One region of the Comamonas sp. wu1-DMT genome, then DNA from elsewhere that is predicted to be linked to it. Evidence: predicted binding sites of a transcription regulator. Region 1 holds the regulator's gene; the other holds the start of a gene.
The links. Region 1 encodes sigma-54, which starts transcription at its own class of promoters, with help from an activator protein. Its sites were predicted from a motif close to TGGCANGNAANCTGCTTT; they were not measured.
Positions count from the first base shown of each region.

Region 2: glnA (type I glutamate--ammonia ligase) is a predicted target of sigma-54. The motif match lies at 5,076-5,093, and genes of this name have one in related genera.

Region 1 is NZ_JBANEM010000003.1:350,189-358,133, reverse strand. It holds gene V8Z78_RS07675 (thiol:disulfide interchange protein DsbA/DsbL) at 92-742, shown strand; gene lptA (lipopolysaccharide transport periplasmic protein LptA) at 873-1,529, shown strand; gene lptB (LPS export ABC transporter ATP-binding protein) at 1,526-2,308, shown strand; gene V8Z78_RS07660 (RNA polymerase factor sigma-54) at 2,454-4,055, shown strand; gene V8Z78_RS07655 (aspartyl/asparaginyl beta-hydroxylase domain-containing protein) at 4,245-5,165, opposite strand; gene V8Z78_RS07650 (DUF711 family protein) at 5,301-6,533, opposite strand; gene V8Z78_RS07645 (tRNA-binding protein) at 6,591-6,929, opposite strand; gene V8Z78_RS07640 (THUMP domain-containing class I SAM-dependent RNA methyltransferase) at 7,109-7,945, shown strand, end outside.
Region 2 is NZ_JBANEM010000005.1:97,897-105,841, reverse strand. It holds gene ntrC (nitrogen regulation protein NR(I)) at 175-1,725, opposite strand; gene glnL (nitrogen regulation protein NR(II)) at 1,772-2,881, opposite strand; gene V8Z78_RS09670 (hypothetical protein) at 2,918-3,430, opposite strand; gene glnA (type I glutamate--ammonia ligase) at 3,611-5,026, opposite strand; gene V8Z78_RS09660 (EI24 domain-containing protein) at 5,349-6,236, opposite strand; gene V8Z78_RS09655 (sterol desaturase family protein) at 6,251-7,231, opposite strand; gene V8Z78_RS09650 (polysaccharide deacetylase family protein) at 7,253-7,945, opposite strand, start outside.

The sequences.
Region 1 (7,945 bases):
CTGGCTTGTGCCATTGGTAGTTTTGACAAAGCTGAACTTTTTTGGGCCTGTTGGCTCTGATACTGCAGACCTGATACAGGAGTTTGTTTAGATGAAACGTCGCGAATTCTCTCTGGCTGCCTCGGCAGCTGCTGCCGGTGCCCTGAGTCTGGGTGCCTCCTCCAGCTGGGCCCAGGGCGCTGCGCCCAAGGAAGGCAAGGACTACATCAAGCTCGGCAAGCCCGCAAGCGTGAGCGCGCCGGCCGGTAAGGTCGAGGTGGTCGAGTTCTTCTGGTACAGCTGCCCGCATTGCAATGCCTTCGAGCCCCAGTTCGAAGCCTGGGCCAAGACCCAGCCTGCCGATGTGGTGGTGCGCCGCGTGCCCGTGGCCTTCAATGCCTCTTTCGTGCCCCAGCAAAAGCTCTACTACGCTCTGGAGGGCATGAACCTGCTGCCCCAGCTACACGCCAAGGTGTTCCGCACCATCCACGTGGATCGCAATCTGCTCAAGACCGACGACGCCATCTTTGACTGGGTCGGAAAGCAGGGCGTGGATCTGGCCAAGTTCAAGGAAGTCTACAACTCCTTCACCGTGGCCAACCAGGCGCGCAAGGCCGCTCAGCTGCAAAACGAATATGACGTGGAAGGCGTGCCCGCCATGGGTGTGGCCGGCCGCTACTACACGGACGGCACCAAGGCCGGCAATATGGACAATGTGCTGCGCGTGGTCAATGCGCTGGTCGCCTCCAGTCGCAAGGCCTGAGATCAGCCGGCAGACGTCAGTGACGTTTGACGCCCAACAAGCCCGCCGCCGTGCGGGCTTTTTTGTGGGTGTTTTTTACGCAAGTTGCAAAAAGGGAATGACTACAATGGATGCAAGAAACGTGCCTTCCATGAAAAAAACACTCCTACCTCTTGCGCTGGCCTGCGCCCTGGCAGCAGCGACCGGCATTGTCCATGCCGAAAAAGCCGACAGCGCCAAGCCCATGAATATCGAGGCGGATGCGTTGCGTCATGACGAGCTGCAGCAGACCAGTGTCTTTACTGGCAATGTGGTGATGACCAAGGGCTCCATCGTGCTGCGCGGTGCTCAGCTCGATGTGCGGCAGGACGCCGAGGGCTATCAGTACGGTGTGATCAAGGCCGAGGCCGGCAAGCGAGCGTTCTTCCGTCAGAAGCGCGATACCGTGGCCGGTCAGCCCGAGGAGTTCATCGAGGGCGAAGGCGAAGTCATCGAGTACGACGGCAAGGCCGATATCGTCAAGTTCATCCGTCGTGGCGAGATGCGCCGCTACCGTGGCGGTCAGCTCAGCGATCAGGTCACGGGCTCCATCATCGTCTACAACAACATCACCGACGTCTATACCGTCGATGGTCAGAAGACCAGCGGCGGCCTGCCGAGTTCCTCCGTGGGACAGGGTGGTCGTGTGCGCGCCATCATGGCGCCCAAGGACGGCACGCCGGGGGCACAGCCCAAGCCTGCAACACCTGCCACGCAGCTGCGCCAGAGCATGACGCTGGGCGGTGAGAAAGCCGACGAGAAGAAATGAGCGAGCCGACTTTCTCCAGCAGCCGCAGCGGCGAGTCCGACAGCCGCCTGGAGGCCAAGCATCTGGCCAAGTCCTACGGCAGCCGCAAGGTGGTCAAGGATGTGTCCCTGTCCGTGCAAAAAGGCGAGGTGGTCGGTTTGCTCGGCCCCAACGGTGCGGGCAAGACCACATCGTTCTACATGATCGTGGGCCTGGTGCGCAGCGACGGCGGCGAGATCTTCATCGACGGCCAGCCAGTGGGCGGCATGCCGATTCACCAGCGTTCGCGCCTGGGCCTGTCCTATCTGCCCCAGGAAGCCTCCATCTTTCGCAAGCTCAGCGTGGAAGACAATGTGCGCGCCGTGCTGGAGCTGCAAAAGGACGAGCAGGGCAAGACGCTGACGCAGGGCGAGATCGAAAAGCGCCTCACCGGCCTGCTGCAGGAGCTGCGCGTAGAGCATCTGCGCCAGTCGCCGGCGCTGGCGCTGTCCGGCGGTGAGCGCCGTCGCGTGGAAATTGCCCGCGCCCTGGCCACGCAACCGCGCTTCATTCTGCTTGACGAACCGTTTGCCGGCATCGACCCGATTGCGGTGATCGAGATCCAGCGCATCATCGGCTTCCTCAAGGAGCGCGGCATCGGCGTGCTGATCACCGACCACAATGTGCGCGAGACGCTGGGCATCTGCGACCACGCCTTCATCATCAGCGACGGCCATGTGCTGGCCGAAGGCACGCCCGAGGAGATCGTGGAGAACGCCGATGTGCGCCGCGTCTACCTGGGCGAACATTTCAGAATGTGATGACCCCCACGCTCCCTCACTTTGTGTGGTCGCTGCCCCCAGAAGGGGTTCTGACCGGCTGCGCCGGGGTTTGCCTTGGGGCGGCCCGGCGGCAAACCCTTAGCACTGCGCGCGTTTGCAATGATTGTCTGGGGGCCGCGCCTCGATGAAGCCAGGTCTCTCGCTACGCGTTTCGCAGCATTTATCGCTTACGCCGCAGCTGCAGCAATCCATTCAGCTGCTGCAGCTCTCCACTCTGGAGCTGGCGCAGGAAGTCGAGCAGATGCTGGTCGACAACCCTTTTCTGGAACGTGCGGGCGATGAGGCCGAAACTGTGGGAGATGCTCCTGTAGATGTAGCTGCTAGCGCCAGTGAATACAGCACTTCAGATGGTATTCATGCTGAAAATGATGCGAAGCAAACGCAAACAGCTGCTGAAACAATAGCGGAAACGCCAAGCGCCGAGACTCCGGAAACGCTGAACTGGGAGGCCGACGGCATGGACGGCCAGGACGGGGAATGGGGCGGCGAATCCAGCAGCGAGTGGGATACGCCCTCGGCCAGCAGCTCCACGCGCAACCGCGATGGCGACGACGAAACCGATGCCATCGATCTGGCGCGCGAGCACCAGAGCCTGACCGACTTTCTGCACCGTCAGGCGCTGAGCCTGCATCTGGGCGCGGCGGACATGGCGGCGCTGCGCTTTCTCATCGAGTCGCTCAGCGACGACGGCTATCTCGAGGATTCCCTGCAGGAGCTGGCGCAGAGCCTGGCCGGCGACGATCTGGAAGAGCGCGAGGAGCTGGAGCAGCACTTTGCCATTGCGCTGAAGCTGCTGCAAAGTCTGGAGCCCGTGGGCGTGGGCGCGCGCGATCTGGCCGAGTGCCTGCAGCTGCAGCTGCGCGATCTGATCCGCACGGCCGAGGACGAGGGCACGACCGAGGCGCATATGAGCCGGCTGCTGCTGGCGCAGGCCATCTGTGCCCAGCCCATGGACCTGCTGGCGCGGCGCGATCTGCGCAAGCTCACCAGCCTGTGCGGCGCGCGCGAGGAACAGCTGCGCGAAGCCATGGCCCTGATCGCCAGGCTGGAGCCGCGTCCGGGGCGTCGCTTTGTCGATGTGGAGCGCCATATCGTGGTGCCCGATGTCATCGTGCGCCCGCTGCGGGCCGGCTCGGGCCGGGTGGACTTCTCCGTGCAGCTCAACCCCGAGGTCATGCCGCGTCTGCGCGTGCACGACATCTATGCCGGCGTGCTGCGCCGCCACAAGAACAGCGACGGCCATGCGGCGCTGCAGCAGCAGTTGCAGGAGGCGCGCTGGTTCATCAAGAACATCCAGCAGCGCTTCGACACCATCTTGCGTGTTTCCGAAGCCATCGTGGAGCGGCAGAAGAACTTCTTTGTGCATGGCGAGCTGGCCATGCGCCCGCTGGTGCTGCGCGATATCGCCGACACGCTGGGCCTGCACGAGTCCACCATCAGCCGCGTGACCACGGCCAAGTACATGGCCACGCCCCAGGGCACTTTTGAGCTCAAGTATTTCTTCGGCTCGGGCCTGGGCACGGAAACCGGGGGCAGTGCTTCCAGCACGGCCGTGCGTGCGCTGATCAAGCAGTTTGTCGATGCCGAAGATGCCAAGAAGCCGCTGTCGGACGCCAAGCTGGCCGACATGCTCAAGGAGCAGGGCATTGAGTGTGCGCGCCGCACCGTCGCCAAATATCGCGAGCAGCTCAAGATACCGACGACCACGCTGCGCAAGGCGCTGTAGGGCACCGCAGAAACAAGAAAGCCGCTGATGCATCACACAGCGGCTTTCTTGTTCTGTATTTAGGGCGGGAGCCTTGATAAGGCATTCCTCAAGTAAGGGGCAGCGAGCAAGAGTCGCCCTTGCGGCGATACTGCCGTCCCCCTTGGGGGCGCCCGGCCAGGGGAAGGCGCGTAGCGGCTCAGGGTGTTATCAAGAAACCAACCACCAGATAAACCAGACCAGCACGCCGATCATCAGGCCGAACTTGAGGATCTTGTAGAAGGTCGGATTCCAGTCGCGGAAGGCACGGCGGTACTTGCCCGCATAGAACGAGATCTTGAACAGCTTGCTGATCATGCCGCGCGGATCGCCCTCGTTGTTGGGCGAGCTGGCGGCGGCCACCACGTTCTTGCCCAGCCAGTGATTGAGCCACTGGGCAAAGCCATTGGTCATGGGGCGCTCCACATCGCAGAACAGCACGATGCGGTTGCCTTCCGAGCGGTTCTCGGCCCAGTGCATAAAGGTCTCGTCGAAGATCACGCCTTCGCCTTCGCGCCAGCTATAGGGCTGGCCGTCGACCTCGATCATGCAGCGGTCGTCGTTGGGCGCCAGCACGGCCAGGTGATAGCGCAGCGAGCCCGCATAGGGGTCGCGGTGCAGATTGAGCTTGGCGCCGGGCGGCAGCTCGGCAAACATGGCGGCCTTGACGCTGGGAATCGATTTCACCAGGGCCGTGGTCTTGGGGCACAGCTCCATGGCCGAAGGGTGGGCGTCGCCGTACCACTTGAGGTAGAAGCGCTTCCAGCCGGTCTTGAAGAAGGAGTTGAAGCCTGCGTCGTCGTTGTTGGCGGCGGCCTTGATCTGCATGTTCTTTTGCAGATTGACGGCTTCCTCGCGGATCTCGCGCCAGTTGGCCTGCAGCGGCGCCAGCTCGGGGAAGGTGCTGGTGGGCAGATAGGGCGTGCGCGGCACCTTGCTGAACATCAGCATGAAGACGTTGAACGGCGCTGTGAACGTGGAGTGGTCAAACAATTGCTTGACCACCTTGTGGCGCACCTTGCCGCGCAGATGCATGTACAGCCCGCAGCCAAAGAAGAGCAGCACCAGTGCCAGAACGATAATTTTTGCCATAAGGGCCAATTTTACCGGGGGCACCCCGGCGGCCACCATGGGGGCAGGTCAAACAGAACCGGGGTAGGGGAATATCAAAAGCAATAGCTGCCGGCGCTTGACGGCCAAGCGCAGCAGCCGGTCGGGATCAGATACTCAAGGCAGGGCCAGTACGGCGCAGTTGCACAGATCGGCGCTCTCGAAGGCCGTTGTGTCGCCCGCTTTGAGCCCCGGCACGGGGAACAGGCGCACCGTCAGCGGCTTGTTGAGGCGAAAAGCCATGGTGCCCGTATCGCGCATGACGGCAGCGATCTGCTCGGCGCTGCTGTCGCCCGGCACGGGCACGGTATCGAGGCCGATGCCGCAGACGCTGCTGTAGGTCAGCAGGGCGCGGATATCGAATTCGTCATTCAGACTGGCCTGGGCCAGGCCTTGGTCCTCGGTCACGGCCAGCATCAGGCCGCTGAAGCCGATCTGTGTCACGCCGTTGACCGATTTGAAGACGCGGGTCAGCAGGGCCGAGGCTTCCACCGTGCCGCTGGCGCCGAAATAGGGCACGCCCAGCAGTTGGTAGACATCGACCATGGAGGCGCAGGACTTGGATGGCGCGGCCGAGGTGTCCATGCCAGCGATATGCCAGCCCTCGGCCAGCGTCACGCCGTCGGCGCAGCGCTGGATGGCAGTGGCATGCTCGTTCAGGGTCTGGCTCAGGCGATCGAATGCGAGCTTGAACCACGCCGCGTGATCGAGCTGCTGGCGCTGCTGCTGCAGCTCCTGCAGTTCAGCCACCATGAGGTCTGGCGTTTCCAGGCCCAGCACCAGGGCGCCGTGGTGCTTGCCGCGGTGGTAGCTGGCCGGGAAATAGGGAATGCCGGGCGCGCAGTTGAAATTGACTGTGAAGTTGAAATTGCCTTCGCCGCGCGGCGTGGTGCGCGCGATTTGCTGAATCGCCTGCACGCTGTGGGCCAGCAAGTCGGTCTGCAGAAAGCCATGTTCATCCAGATCGATGTTCACGCAGGCATTGCACAGGTCGCCATAGGCGGCAATCAGCTGCGGCAGCAGGGCCACTTCCTGCGCATTGCGCGCTTCGCCCACGGCAAAGCGGATGCGGCGTTTGCCAGTGTTGATGGCCTTGAGCGTTTCGGCAATGCGCTGCAGGCCGGCGAGGGCGCTGTCTATGCCGTGGACGTCTAGGTATTCGCCGAACGGGTTGCTCACAATGCGGATGGACTGCACCTGATAGCCCCGGGCCTCGATGGCATCGGCCACGGCATCGCATTGCTGCTTGGCCTGGGTCAGGCCGGCCTGCCACTGTGCCTCATCGGCGCTCAGGTTGACAAAGGCGGTGACGGTGCGCACGCGCACCAGCGGGTTGAAGCTGATATTCATAGCAGTATCCATAGGCAGGAGAATGGCTGGTGGCCATTTTGCCTCTGAATATTCCGATCACAGCAGGCGTGTGCCCAGCGGCACCTCCTTGTCGGGCACGCACAGGGCCACGGCTCCCGTGGCGTCGTGAAAACCGGTCACAAGACATTCGCTCATCAAGGGCCCAATCTGCTTCTTCGGAAAGTTGATCACGGCCACCACCAGCCGTCCTATCAGCTCCTCGGGTTGGTAATGCTCGGTGATCTGCGCGCTGGACTTGCGCTGGCCCAGCTCGGGACCCAGGTCCACCAGCAGCTTGTAGGCGGGTTTGCGGGCCTCGGCAAAGACCTCGGCCTGCAGCACGCGGCCCACGCGCAGCTCCACCTTCATAAAGTCGTTCCAGCTGATTTCTTCCATGTCGTCATTGCTCCTTGGCCTGGCATCATGCCTTGGGTCCTGCGAGCATCTGTAGAGCAACGCTTGTCGTGCGCGGGCACCGGAAAAGGCCTAGCGCGTATGCTTATGCCCTGTAAAGCGCACAACAGGCTCCCGTGAGCGTCCGGCGCCTGCGCCGTTGCTGGCGCGCACTGATTTCTATGAACCAACTGCATTTGTTTCTGCCCTGCGCCGCCGGCGTCGAGGGCTTTCTGGCCGACGAGGTCCACGCCATCACCGGCGCCAGCGGGCAGGATCTGCTCGTGGGCCGGGGCGGCGTCATGCTGCGCGGCATGTGGCGCGATGCCATGCTGCTCAATCTGCACAGCCGTCTGGCCCAGCGCGTGCTGATCGAGCTGTCGCACACCATGTACCGCAGCGAGAACGATCTGTACCGTGCCGCCAGCGAGGTGGCCTGGGAGATCTGGTTCACGCCCAAGGAAACCTTCAAGATCGAGGTCACGGCCCAGCACAGCCCGCTGACCAGCCTGAACTTTGCGGCGCTCAAGGTCAAGGACGCGATCGCCGACCGTTTTCGCGCCAAGCGCAACGGCGTGCGTCCCAGCGTGGAGACCCACCACCCCGATGTGCGCGTGCACCTGCACCTGACGACCGACGGCGCGACCATCTATATCGACACCTCGGGCGAGGCGCTGTTCAAGCGCGGCTGGCGCGAGGACAAGGGCGATGCCCCGCTCAAGGAAACCCTGGCCGCGGCCATGATTGCTGCCTCGGGCTGGAACCCGCATGGCGACAATCCCCAGCCGCTGTACGACCCCTGCTGCGGCAGCGGTACCCTGGTGATCGAGGCCGCGCAGATCGCGCGCAGGATTCCAGCCGGCATTCTGCGTCGCTTTGCGTTCGAGAAGCTCGTGCCCTTTCAGCGTCATGTCTGGGAAGCCATGCTGGATGAGGCCGAGGGCCAGATCCTGCCCGAATCGCCGGTGGGCATTTACGGCTCGGACATCGCTTTCCGCATGGTGGACTTTGCCCAGCGC
Region 2 (7,945 bases), on a different contig from region 1:
CCGGTGCAGGCGGGAAAGAGATGGGTAAAGGCAAGGCAGACAACGCAAACAGTCCAATCAACAAGAGGCCTGTTGATTTTTATCCCTGCGCCATCTGCCTCATGTCGTCAACCGTGATTGCACCATGTAGGACGGATAAAACCCACCGCGAAAGCGAGTGACCACTGCACTGCTTCAGTCGAAATTCTCGTTTTCCAGCCCCAGCTCCTGCAGCTTCCGGGTGATGGTGTTGCGGCCAATCCCCAGCCGGCTGGCAGCCTCGACTCTGCGACCATGCGTGGCTGCCAGGGCCGTTCGCAGCAACTGAGCCTCGAACTGATGGGACAGCTGATCCCATACATCGTGGTGGCCTTGCGACAAAAGCTCCTCGGCCTGCTTACCCAACCCTTCCAGCCAGCCATCGGTCAATGCCGGAACTTCGGCCAAAGGCGTCGCCGCAGTGCCTGGCACGGACATGGCTGCCGCCTCAGGCAAGATTGCCTTGGACTGATCCAGGCCCACACCACTGCTCAATGCGCTGGCAAAGACTGCTGTACTCACCGGTGCAGAGCTGCCCAGCACTTCGGGCGGCAAGTCCTTGAGTGCAATCTGCTGGGCCGGAGCCATGACGGTCAACCAGTGGCAGATGTTTTCCAGCTGGCGCACATTGCCCGGGAAGTTGAAGGCCTGCAGGCGGCTCATGGCGGCCGTGCTCATGCGTTTGGGCTCAACCCCCAGCTGACGCGCGCTTTGCTGCAGGAAATGCTGGGTCAGCATGGGCACGTCTTCCTTGCGCTCGCGCAATGCAGGCAGGCGCAGACGGATCACATTCAGGCGATGGAACAAGTCCTCGCGGAAAGCTCCGTCCTTGACGCGCAGCTCCAGATCCTGGTGCGTCGCCGCAATCACACGCACATGGGCCTTGACGGCCTGATGTCCGCCAACCCGGTAGAAATGACCGTCGGAGAGCACCCGCAGCAGACGCGTCTGCAGCTCGAACGGCATGTCTCCGATTTCATCGAGAAACAGGGTACCGCCTTCGGCCTGCTCGAAACGCCCCCTGCGCTGGGTCTGCGCGCCGGTAAAGGCGCCGCGCTCGTGGCCGAACAGCTCGGACTCCAGCAGATCTTTCGGAATGGCTGCGGTATTGATGGCCACAAACGGTCCGCCGGCAACCGGAGAATGCTTGTGCAGCGCCCGTGCCACCAGCTCCTTGCCGGCACCGGACTCCCCGGTGATCAGCACCGTGACATGACTCTGACTCAGTCTGCCGATGGCGCGAAACACGTCCTGCATGGCAGGTGCCTGACCCAGCATTTCCGCCTGCACCGGAGCCTGCACATCGGCCACCTCCTCGCGCTGGCTTTCCTCGACGGCGCGCCGGATCAACTCCACGGCCTTGGGCACGTCGAAGGGCTTGGGCAGATACTCGAAGGCCCCACGCTGGAACGCCGAGACGGCACTGTCCAGATCGGAATAGGCCGTCATGATGATCATGGGCAGTCCGGGCTGCTGCGCCCTGACCTGCTCCAGCAGCTCAAGGCCCGAGCCGCCGGGCATGCGTATATCGCTGACCAGCACCTGTGGAGCCTGACGCTCGGGATCGCTGTTGTCCACATCAGCCAGGGCCTTGAGCACATCACGCGGCTGGGTAAAGCTGCGAATGGGCCAGCCTTCACGCCCTAATGCCTTTTCAAGCACAAAGCGGATGGAAGGGTCGTCGTCCACAATCCAGATTGGCTTCATTCGTGCAACATCCTTCCCTTCTTCTGCATATTGATAATGTCAGGCTTTATGGCAGCGGTATCAGGATTCGGAAATCCGTCCTCCCCGGCTGGCTCTCGCACTCGATCAGGCCATGGTGACGCTGCACAAAGGTCTGAGCCAGCGTCAGCCCCAGGCCGGATCCGCCGTCTCTGCCGGAGACCAAAGGATAGAAAATCCGCTCCTTGATGGCATCTGGCACGCCTGACCCGTTGTCGATTACATGCAATTCCAGTGCCAATCTGTAGCGCTCGCGCCCCAGAGTGACCTGTCTGGCCACACGCGTCTTCAGAATGATCTCGGCATCGCCCTCTGCAATGCGCCGCCCCAGCGCCTGTGCCGCGTTCTGAACGATATTGAGCAGAGCCTGTATCAGCTGTGCGCTGTCGCCTCTGAACTCGGGAATGGAAATGTCATAGTCGCGCGTGATCTTGAGCCCCTGAGGATGCTCGACCAGCACCAGTGAACGCACGCGCTCGCAGACCTCGTGGATGTTGACGTCGCCCACCTCATGCGGGTGGCGATGCGGAGCCAGCAATCTGTCCACCAGCGCCTGCAGGCGATCGGCCTCGTGAATGATGACCGTGGTGTATTCCAACAACTCGGGCGTGACCAGATCCATCTGCAGCAACTGGGCCGCGCCGCGAATGCCGCCCAGCGGATTCTTGATCTCGTGCGCCAGATTGCGGATCAGTTCCTTGTTCGCCAGCGCCTGCTCTCGGATGCGCTCCTCGCGATCCTGACGGGCCTGCTGCTCCAGCGGCCACATCTCCACCATGACATGACCGGCCTTCTCGGCCAGCGAAACCGCTGCGTGAATCGGCAAGGGCTCCTGCCCCAGGCGCAGCAGGCTGGCCTCGAAGCGCAGCGCAGCAAAGTCGTTGGAACGGGCGCCGCTGAGCGCCTTGTCCAGCAAGGCCGGCTCGGCAAAGCAGGTGGCGAAGTCACTGCCCACCATGATGCGGCGCGACTGGCCCAGGGCGTTTTCCAGCGCCGCGTTGACGAAGCGCACCATGCCGTACTCGTCAAGCACGGCAATCAGGGTGCAAAGCCAGTCCAGCGACTGGTAGCCGTGAGCATTGGCCTGATCCGGATCAGGCCTGGAGATATCGGGGAGCGGGGCTGCAGTGGAACTCATTCGATAGACCAAAAATGACCAGCCCCAGGGGCCGGATTAATTGACCGCAGGCAGCCGGTCCAGCTCTCGCCTGATGCCTGCGATATCACTTTCCTGGCGTGTGATATCGGCCTTGAGCTTGGCCACCCGCTCCGGGTAGCCCTGAGGATTGCGCAACTCCAGCGCCGTGCGCACGGGGTTGCCATCGTTGTACTCTGCCTTCAGCTCGGACAGTCTGGCCTGGGCCTTGTTCAGCTCGCCTTGCAGGATGGCTCGTGCATCGGAGTCACGCGCTTTCTGCGCGGCACTGTCGCTGCGAGCCGGGGCCGGCGCGCTCGATGCAGAGCTACTTGCCAGCTTGGGCTTGGCCGCAGCCGCAGCGGCATTGCCACCCGAGGGCCTGGTGCCGTGAATCACCGTCACGCCACTGCCATCGACCGGCTTGCACCCTTTGGCCTTGGCCTGCGAAACATTGTTGGTGTACTCATTGCCGCAGCGGTAGATCACATCCTGGGCAGAAACCAGCCCGGATGCAAGACACAGCAACGACAACACATAAAACTTCTTCATTCGGTCCTCTCAGGCAGACGGCGGCCGCAAGTCCGCAATACCCTGAGTATCGCTCCAAGCCCGCGGCTTTTATTGACTACTTGACCGCCACCAACCCGTTTGGTTCCTTTGCTGCCATGCCCGCCGCAGCGGGCGCTCAATAAAAAAGGCGGCTTGCGCCGCCTTTTTTTGACCTCTGCTTTACAGCGAGAAGTACATATCGTATTCGACAGGGTGCACCGACTGGCGATAGCGAGTCACTTCGCCCATCTTCAGCTCGATGTAGGCATCCAGCATGCTGTCGGAGAACACACCGCCCTTGGTCAGGAACGCACGATCGGCGTCCAGGGCTTCCAGAGCCTGATCCAGGCTGTGGCAGACGGTAGGCACCAGCTTGTCTTCCTCGGGAGGCAGGTGGTAGAGATCCTTGGTCGCGGCTTCGCCGGGATGGATCTTGTTTTCCACGCCGTCCAGGCCGGCCATCAGCAGAGCTGCGAAACCCAGGTAGGGGTTCATCAGAGGATCGGGGAAGCGGGCTTCCACGCGACGAGCCTTTGGATTGCTGACGTAAGGAATACGGATGGAGGCCGAGCGATTCTTGGCCGAGTAGGCCAGCTTCACGGGCGCTTCGAAGCCGGGAACCAGACGCTTGTAGCTGTTGGTGCCGGGGTTGGTGATGGCGTTCAGCGCACGAGCATGCTTGATGATGCCGCCGATGTAGTACAGGGCGAAGTCGGACAGGCCGGCATAGCCGTCGCCGGCAAACAGGTTCTTGCCATCCTTCCACACGGACTGGTGCACGTGCATGCCGGAGCCGTTATCGCCAGCGTAGGGCTTGGGCATGAAGGTTGCCGTCTTGCCGTAGGTGTTGGCCACGTTCCAGATGATGTACTTCTGCAGCTGTGTCCAGTCGGCACGCTCGACCAGGGTCGAGAAGCGTGTGCCGATTTCGTTCTGACCGGCGCCGGCCACTTCATGGTGGAACACTTCGACAGGGATGCCGACCGCTTCCAGCAGCAGCGACATCTCTGCACGCATGTCCTGAGTGCTGTCGACAGGAGGAACGGGGAAGTAGCCACCCTTGACGCGAGGACGGTGACCACGGTTACCGGTTTCGAACTTGGTGCCGGTGTTCCAGGGAGCCTCGTATTCTTCGATTTCGAAGAAGGGGTTGTGAGGCTCTGTCCCCCAGCGCACGCCGTCGAAGATGAAGAATTCGGGTTCGGGACCGAAGTAAGCGGTATCGCCCAGGCCGGAAGCCTTCAGATAGGCTTCGGCACGCTTGGCGATGGAGCGGGGATCGCGGTCGTAGGCCTTGCCATCACCGGGTTCGATCACATCGCACTGCAGAATCAGTGTGGTTTCTTCGAAGAAGGGATCGATATTGGCAGTGTTGGGATCGGGAACCAGCTGCATGTCCGAGGCTTCGATACCCTTCCAGCCGGCAACGGAAGAACCGTCGAAAGCATGGCCCGAGGCGAACTTGTCCTCGTCGAAGTGCGACACGGGCACGGTCACGTGCTGTTCCTTGCCGCGGGTATCGGTAAAGCGCAGGTCCACGAACTTGACCTCGTTATCCTGCACCATCTGCATCACGTCTGCAACGGTCTTCGCCATTAGATCTCTCCTGCCAACTTTGGCTGATCAAATAAAGAATGAATAGTATCTAGCAGTTTGCGTGCCAACTCGAACTCGGCGCCTCACAACAACATCTGCGCACCGAAACCGAGCCTTGGTGTAAAGATATTCGGCACAAGACATAGGCACTTACCAGAGCTGCATCTGCAAACTGCACCAAACAGACGCGCATTGTCTCACTGCCAGAGCACGCCTCACAATTGCACCATCTTGGTGAACATCATTGCACCAAAATGGTGCAATTTAGAAATAGGATTGTTTTTGGTGCATGACACCTGATTCGCCCTGCTGCAGACGCTTCTCAGCGAGCCACCGAAGCTGCACCATCCGAATCATCTGCACCAGGTGCAAACGGGACCTGCGGGTCGGCAGCACTTGGCATGGTCTGCGCCCTCATTTGCTCCAGCGCCGCCAGGCAGAAGTGAGCAAACCACAGTGCAGAGAAGGCAAACACCAGCGCATAAATCCAGATCGCAATCGGAACCAGAATCCAGAAAGCGGCCAGGAACAGCAGCCCGGAAATCCAGACCACACCAGGTGCTGCGCCCAGATAGCCGCAGATCACACCCATCAGAATGAGCGACATGCGGTGACGGGCAAACAAGGCCCGGCGCTCGTCCTTGCTGGCATGCTCGGACAAGGCGTCAAATGCCATGACCCTGTAGGTGAGCCATCCCCATATCAAAGGCGCCACTACCAGCATCAGCGGCGGGAACACCCATAGCGGCAGAGTGACAAACAAGGCCAGCAGCGCAATCAACGTGGAGCCGCCTGACCAGACCAGGCTGGCTACGGTGGAACCACCATGCTTTTTCTCGAGCCCGACAAAGCGTTTCTCGGCCACCAGCTGCGTCAGCACAGGCGCCATGAACAGGCCCACCAGCAGCAAAACCAGCACCACGAGTACCGGCATTGCGCCCAACACAACAAAAATGGAAGCCACCACCTCCGAGGCATACCCAAGGCCCAGCCCCTGCAGCCATAGCCATAAGGAATGCAGCCAGCCCACCCCGTCCAGCAGACTTTGCACCTTGAGGACCGCATCGGCCCAGAAGAAGTAACCCAGAAGCCAGGCCATCAAGGCCATGGCCAGCAGCGGCAAGAGTGACCAGACAATGACCCGCTTATGCAGGCAATACGCCATGGCACGCCAAAAAGAGTCGAGTAGCAAGCTCATGCTGGCAAGCATACTCAAGGATTGACTTATGCGCGACCCATCAATCGCAGGACAGCCAGCCACTGCTGCGCCCAGAAGCCACGGCCATAGTCGCGCAATTGACCTTTTGCATTCGCTTGCACCTGATCGCGAATACCCGTGGGGTCATAGCGCAGATCAAAGTTGGCCGTGCCAAACAATATGTCCCACCAAGGCAGCAATACGCCGAAATTGTTGCCATGCACCTTCTTGTTGCGCACGGGCGCCATGGGTTCGTGGCCGATACCGATGGCGTGGTGGCGGCGGTGAAAGCGTGGACTGATCCACAGGCGCTCGCCCAGCTGGCCAAACCAGATGCGCACGTTGGCATGCTGAAAGCTCTCGCTGAGCTGGGTCAGGGCCACGATGGCCACGAACTGCCCCGGAGCCACGCCAATCAGCTGTGCCACCAGCACGATGATGGCGTCATGGATCACGTCGTCTAGCAGGTGATTGCGGTTGTCGCTCCACACCGTCATCTGGCGCTGCGAGTGGTGCACGGCATGCAGCTTCCACCACCAGGTAAAACCGTGCTGGCCTCGATGAATCCAGTACTCGACCAAATCGAAGACGACCAGATACATCAACAGGCTGACCCAGGCATTGTCCGTCACGCCCGGCCAAAGGTCGTCAAGGTGAAAGCCCGGCAAGCCCCAGACATGAAGCTGGCCCATGAGCGAATTCCACAGCGGCTCCGTCGTGAAGAACAAGGCCAGCCTGAACAGTCCCAACCGATGAATCAGCGTATAGAGGATGTCCACACGAATCGCCTGACGGTCCACCACGGGCTCGACCGGCCTCCAGCGCTGCAGCGGCACGATCACCGCGACCATGACCGCTATCTGCAGCAAGCCCACCAGCAGCCAGCCTGTGGCCGTGTAGCCATCTTCGAGCAGGTTCGCCATGCCGAAATGGAACAGAAACGGCTGAACCACGCCTTCAAACAAGCGTTGCTGTGCCTCTCCAAACATCTGAACCAACCAATCCACAACTCACTCCTCTTGCAGCACTCAGCGGTGCTGCGCAATCCAGCCCTGGTACGCCGGATGCTCGGCCAGCGTACGAAAGCAAAAACCCTTATCCAGCAGACCGACGATCAGAGGCTCCAGCACCGCCGGGGCCCAGGGATCCTGGCGCGACCAGATGCCGAGGTGGGCCAGCAAGATATCGCCGCCGCCTATGTTTTTGAGTGCCTGGGCCAGCAAGCGTTCATTCGGATATTTGTCGCTGGGCAGCTCGTCGCCCAGAAAGCCTGCCGGCGCCCAGCCCACATGCTGAAAGCCACCCTGCTGCGCTGCGGCAATCAGCGCGGGCGATGTCTTGCCGCCCGGCGCACGATACAGCGGCAAGGTCTTGCGACCCGTGATCTGCGCCAGCCTCTGAGCGGAGCGGGCAATCTCCTGGCGGTATTCATCGGCAGATACCACAAAGCTCTGACCGGCTCTGGGCCCGGCCGAGGGCTTGACCTTGAAGTGCGTGACCTGACCCGAGGCCTTGTCGCGGATATCGGCCAGCCAGTACATATGGTCGAAGGTATGGGATGCGAGCTGGTGACCTTCATCGGCACGCGCCTTCCACCAGGGCGCCCAGAAGTCGCCCAGACTGCTGCTCCCCTCCTTCGTGGCCTCATTGGCCGCAAAGAATGTGACGGGAACCTTGTGCTTTTGCAGCACCTGGGCGACAAGCTGGGCTATGCCCATATG